One region of the Exiguobacterium abrahamii genome, then DNA from elsewhere that is predicted to be linked to it. Evidence: predicted binding sites of a transcription regulator. Region 1 holds the regulator's gene; the other holds the start of a gene.
What was found. The regulator Rex, encoded in region 1, represses fermentation and respiration genes when NADH is low (regulators of the CRP and FNR family bind a similar motif). The targets are predictions, from matches to a motif close to TTGTGAAATATTTCACAA.

Region 1 (3,144 bases):
TGAGACAGCTTCTTCGTAACCGATCGCCAGTTGATTGACTTGAAGAACGTCGTTCCCGCTCTGTTTTTCAATCGGGAAGGACAGGACCGTGCTACGCTCATCCCCATCTGGTCGGTCGAGCCGGTCGACCTTCTCGAGCCGCTTCCGTACACTTTGGGCACGTTTTGTCGTCGTCGCCCGGGCGATGTTGCGTTGAATGAAGTCCTGCATCTTCGCGATTTCTTCTTGCTGCTGCTCGAACTGCTTCATTTCCTGATCGTACAAGGCGGCTTTTTGCTCCAAGTACTTCGTGTAGTTACCGGTGAACTTACGACAGACATTGCGTGACAATTCATAGACGACATTGACGACTTGGTCGAGGAAGTACCGGTCGTGCGAGACGATTAAGACGGCACCACGATAACCACCGAGGTAACTTTCGAGCCAAGCGAGCGTATCGATGTCAAGGTGATTGGTCGGCTCATCGAGAATGAGAAGCTCTGGTGCTTGTAAGAGCATCTTCGCTAAGGCAAGCCGTGTCCGTTGACCACCGGATAATGTCTGAATCCGGCGCGAATAATCATCCGGATAAAAGCGCATCCCGTGCAGAACGGAGCGGATATTTGCTTCGAACTGATAACCACCCGCTTCTGAGAAGTCGTGTTGCGCTTGATCGTATGTCTTCAAGAGACGATCGTACGCGACCGGGTCGTTCAAGATATGCTCCATACCCATTTCGATTTCCATCCGGCGCAGTGTTCGTTCTTGTTCCTGAAGATGTTCGAAGACAGTCAGCATCTCGTTCCAGATCGTCTCGTTCGATTCGAGACCACTGTCCTGCGCGAGATAACCGATTTTGACATCCTTGCCTTTCATGATGTCGCCCGAGTCATGACTGAGTTCGCCAGCAATGATTTTGAGCAGGGTCGATTTACCGGCACCGTTTCGTCCGACGAGCGCAATGCGATCGCGCTCTTGTACTTCCAATTTGATATTTTCTAAAATCGGCTCGACGCCGAATGATTTCGAGAGTTGGTTGACTTGTAAGAGTATCATTTCCATCCATCCTTCCACCCTTTAGTCTATCACGAACAAAAGCGCGAGGTCCTGCGGAATATATTATTTGTGACTCTATGTGAAGTGGTTTACAATCAAGGAGAGTAGAAAGCTTTTTGCAAAGATTTGGGTGCCACGATGGATGTGGCCGAAGGGGGAACTGCAGGATGAATGGACCAGACACAAAAATTCCACAAGCGACAGCAAAACGGTTGCCGCTATATTATCGCTTCATCCAAAGTTTATACAATTCAGGCAAGCTCCGCGTCTCTTCTGCTGAGTTAAGCGAGGCGGTGAAGGTTGATTCAGCAACGATTCGTCGCGATTTTTCCTACTTTGGGGCATTAGGGAAGAAGGGGTATGGATATAACGTTCAACATCTCTTAACGTTTTTCCGCAAAACCTTGAATCAAGATGAGGTGACGAATGTTGCCTTAATCGGGGTCGGTCATCTCGGAACAGCGTTTGCAAATTATAACTTTTTAAAGAATAATAGTACTCGGATAGTCGTTGCGTTTGATGCGGACGAAGAGAAGGTCGGAACAACGACGCATGACGTTCCAATCTATCATGTTTCGGACATGAAAGAACAAATCGAAGCGAATCAGGTCGATGTCGCCATCTTGACGGTTCCATCCCAGTTCGCGCAGTCAGTAGCGGATGAGTTAGTCGAGTATGGTGTGACAGGCATCCTGAACTTTACGCCAGCGCGGTTGAACGTGCCAGCGAGCGTCCGGGTCCATCACATTGATTTATCGATCGAGTTGCAGTCGTTAGTTTATTTCATGAAGCATTATTCGCAATCAGCTGAAGGAGTGAAATCATAATGGAAAACCTTATTCCGCTCACACTAGGTATCGGACCTGCGAGCATCGGATTAATCGCGGTCGTCGCATTGATCATTTTCGGACCGAAGAAGTTACCAGAATTCGGACGCGCTGCAGGTCAGACATTGAAAGAGTTCAAGAATGCCACGAACGGCATCATGGACGACGATAAAAAGGACGAACCGAAAGAGAAGTGATTGAATCATGACGGTTGATCAAGAGCAAAGCATGACGTCGCACCTTGACGAACTGCGTAAGCGGATCGTCTGGTCGCTTATCATCGTCGTCGTCCTGTTCGCTGTCGCATTTCCGCTCGTCCGACCGCTCGTTCGCTTCTTGCAAGCGGACTTAAAAGAGCTCGGCATCGGTTTGAATGCCTTCAACGTCGCCGATCCTTTAATGTTGTATTTGAATCTTGCGTTCATCATTGCGCTGATTTTAGCGTCACCGTTCTGGATGTATCAACTCTGGGCATTCGTCCGACCAGGACTTTATGACAAGGAGCAAAAAGCGACATTGACGTATATTCCGGTCATCTTCTTTCTGTTTTTGGCTGGCGTAGCCTTCTCGTATTTCTGGTTGCTTCCCTTCTTGCTTGAAGTCTCAACGGATCTCGGGAAAGAGCTCGGAATCGAACAAGTCATCGGAGTGGAAAACTATTTCAGTTTCCTCATCCGATTGACGATGCCGTTCGGTCTTCTGTTCCAATTGCCGGTCGTGACGATGTTCCTGACACGTCTTGGTCTCGTGACGCCATATTTCATGCGAAAGAATCGGAAATATGCGTACTTTGCGCTGTTCGTCGTTGCGGCATTGATCGCACCGCCGGACGTGACGTCACACTTGATGATCTCGGTGCCATTGTTCGTTCTCTATGAGATCAGCATCTTGATTTCTGCGCGGACATACAAAAAGGTCTTGATCCTCGAGCAACAGGCAGAGCTTGAACGACAGGCGGATTTGATGCGTGAATTGAATAAATGAATCGTGAATTCCTTCCGACGATTTTGGAAGGAATTCTTTTTTATGAAAGCGTTATTTTTATATTGATAAAGCAGTTAGCGATGCGTATACTAAAGATAATTCATGGGGGCTTAGCTCAGCTGGGAGAGCGTTTGGCTGGCAGCCAAAAGGTCGTCGGTTCGATCCCGATAGTCTCCACCAATACCAAATATCCAACTCCTCGAGGCGTCGAGGAGTTTTTATTTTTCTCCCAGTTAAATTCCTTAAAAATATAAAATGTCACGTAAAACAAATAAATTAAAAAAATAGGCAAATATAA
Region 2 (3,144 bases), on a different contig from region 1:
CTCAAAGATTTCTCCCGGCGTCGCTTGACGGAGTTCACCGATCGCAATGTTTTCTGCCAGCGTTCCGGCATACAGATACGGATGCTGCGAGATGTAGCTCAACTGACGGAACCAGCTCGCTTCCTCCACCTGACTGCGATTAATCCCGTCAAGCAGAATCCGTCCTTCTTTTGGATCCGCGAGTCCGGCAATCAACTGCAAGACAGTCGACTTACCGGCACCACTGCGACCGATCAACGCCACCTTTTGGTACGGTTCAATCGCAAGTGTCACGTCTTGTAAGGCAAAGCGTCCTTCTTGATACGTAAAATCAACTTCATCCAAGACGATTCGTGGTGGACGGTTCATCGCAAGTTCTGATTGCCCGAAGGCAACAGGACGATCGTCTGCTGTTAGTTCGGCTGCGATCTGTTTTGCCGCCGCGACACTACCGCGTCCCGTATGGAAGGCAGCTCCCATCTCTTTTAAGGCAAGATAGTATTCTGGTGCCAACACGAGCATCAGGAACGCCGGAATGAAGGTGATGCTTTGGAACAGAATCAAGCGCAGACTGACTTCAAGCGCAATCATTCCCATGCTGAGCATCGAGATGAACTCAAGCATCAGCGACGATAAGAAGGCGAGCTTCAAAACCGTTAACGTCGCATCCCGGAAATCAAGACTGCTTTTTTCGATGACGTCACGTTGTCGTTTCGCACGACCAAATAACTTCAAGGTCGTCAGTCCTTGCAACGTATCAAGGAACGTTCCCGAGAATGCCGTCATCTTCTCGAGTTGAGCATCCGCCCGCTTTTGCGTCATGATGCCAATGATGATGTAGAACAACGGAATGAACGGTGCCGTAATCATCATGACGAGACCGGTGATCCAGTCATAGCTGAATGCTGCAATCAAGACCATCAAGGGAACGATCGTCGTCTGAACGACTTTCGGCAAGTATTGACTGTAGTAGCTGTCCATCTCGTCTACAGCGTCGAGCAAGACACTGACCTTCTGTCCCGCTTGCCCTTGTAGCATCATCTCGACCGAACGACCCGTGTATTTCGCAACGAGCGCTTCCCGAAGCGCCTGCTTCATGTGTGCCGATAACGTCGTACCGAGACGACCATTCCAATACGTCACGGCGACCCGGAGCAACAGCATCCCGAGGACAACGAGCAGTAACGGAATGACGGCTTCAAACGGTTGCTCTTTCAAGAAAATCCGATCGACCGTCAACACGATACCGTACGATTGACCGACGACCGCAACCCCCATCAGGAAAGCCGCGATGATAAATTGAATGAGAATACTGCGTGGAATCTGAACGATTCCTTTTAATGGATTCATATACAAACGTCCTTTCACAAAGTGTGAACGACTTTTAGTGAATATTTTCACATATCGTACATTTAGTATACCGAATCCGGAACGGGGATGCCATGCAGATGCTGTCGAAAAGGTGTGACGGTTTTGTGAGAGCATAAAACTCGACAATTCTTTCGAATAAAACTATTATGGATATACATTATCCACGTTTAACGAAAGGAGACTTCTCATGCAAATGAAAACCGGGGTCGAGCAATCCGTCTACGCGATGTTGCTTTTGACCTTCCTTCCGGATCGCGCTGTGTTGCCCGGTGAATTCATCAGCCAGCAACTCGGTGCCTCACCGACTTATTTTCAAAAGCTCTTACGAAAACTCGTCCAGGCGGATCTGTTGTATTCCGTACCGGGTGTCAAAGGCGGCTTTCGCTTACGGCGTCCGGCAGACGAAATTCAAATCTTTGACGTCTATCAAGCAATCGAGGGCAAACAGACGTTGTATGCGTCAAGCGGTGTCTTTGAGGATTTGATGGGAATTCAGGAACAGGAAATCGGTCTACTCTCGAATCTAATGACAGAGGCGGAAGAGGCGTGGCAATCGACGTTGAAGCGCGAATCGATTGGCTCGATCCGTCAAGCAATCGACGCCTCCTGTCCACCGGAACATTTAGAACGGTTGCATGCGTTAATCACAGACCGGATGATGACACTTTAATGAACAGAAAGAGGTTTTTACTATGGTATTGAATCGTTATTTCGACTTATTCGATGCGTCACGCACGGACGCACAAGCTTTTGAGGATCTCGTTTCCTTATTCACGACAGACATCACTTTCGTTCTGAACGGACAACCACAGCACGGGATCGACGCTTGGAAACAGTTCGTCCGTCATGTGTTTACGGCGAATCAGGATATTAAGCATATGTATGCAGGCTGGGAAGAAACAACACCCGGAACGTACGAAACACGCTGGGCAGTTTGCGGGAAACGGGCAGACGGTAGTGTCTTCACGCAAGACGGAAAAGATATCGCACGTCTCGATGAAAACGGACGAATCGCTTACCTGGAGAACGTTCCAGATGATCCGACGATGTTCCGTTCATAAGGCGGCTTTTAAATAACGAAGGGGCTGACTCAAAAGTCAGTCTCTACAAAGATAAGGATGGCAGAATGATGATCTGCCATCCTTATCTCGTAACAAAAAGAATGACGCGTCACACGCCACTCCTACAGGAACAAGCGCATTTATACGCTGTCAGAGACGAACAAGACCCGCTTTCCTGCTTCAACGAAGCAGGAAAACTGGCTTGTGTCTCGCCTGCGGAAAGGGCGTGAAAAGACACGTCATTCTTTTTTGGAGTCAGCCTCTTTTGGTATTTAGCGCTTTAGTACGAGTCGTTTCAACAAATAGCCTGTGATGACAAGTAACGATGCAATGGCGAAATAGACCATGTAGATCAACAAGTCCGGCGCAAATCGTGACACGATGTACGTCATTACAACGACAACCGTATAGAGCAACAAAAATAGACTGATGTGCTTCAACTTCGACACTCCCCTTTGAATCCTTCCCTCTTCTTTACGGAAAAGACTGGAAGATGTTTCAAAAGGACTGTCGTTTTCTGTCCTATAGATTCTTCGCTTTGAATGTGTCTCCGCCTTCGATCGTGCCGTTATCAAAGCCTTTTTGGAACCAACGTTCTCGTTGCGCTGATGTACCGTGGGTGAAACTTTCCGGTACGACATATCCTTGCCCTTTCTCTTGTAACGTATCATCCCCGACAGCATTCGCTGCCGTCAATGCTTCTTCAAGATCGCCTTCTTCGAGCAAGTTTTCT

Region 2: the regulator Rex is predicted to act here: its motif matches at 1,365-1,382, upstream of cydD (thiol reductant ABC exporter subunit CydD).

Annotation. Positions count from the first base shown of each region.
Region 1 covers NZ_JADOYC010000001.1:8,373-11,516, forward strand. The annotation lists gene ITJ88_RS00070 (ATP-binding cassette domain-containing protein) at 1-1,035, opposite strand, end outside; gene ITJ88_RS00075 (redox-sensing transcriptional repressor Rex) at 1,203-1,862, shown strand; gene ITJ88_RS00080 (twin-arginine translocase TatA/TatE family subunit) at 1,862-2,059, shown strand; gene tatC (twin-arginine translocase subunit TatC) at 2,067-2,846, shown strand; tRNA gene ITJ88_RS00090 (tRNA-Ala) at 2,951-3,026, shown strand.
Region 2 covers NZ_JADOYC010000008.1:144,361-147,504, forward strand. The annotation lists gene cydD (thiol reductant ABC exporter subunit CydD) at 1-1,329, opposite strand, end outside; gene ITJ88_RS15650 (Rrf2 family transcriptional regulator) at 1,538-2,020, shown strand; gene ITJ88_RS15655 (nuclear transport factor 2 family protein) at 2,043-2,411, shown strand; gene ITJ88_RS15660 (hypothetical protein) at 2,684-2,851, opposite strand; gene ypfJ (KPN_02809 family neutral zinc metallopeptidase) at 2,934-3,144, opposite strand, start outside.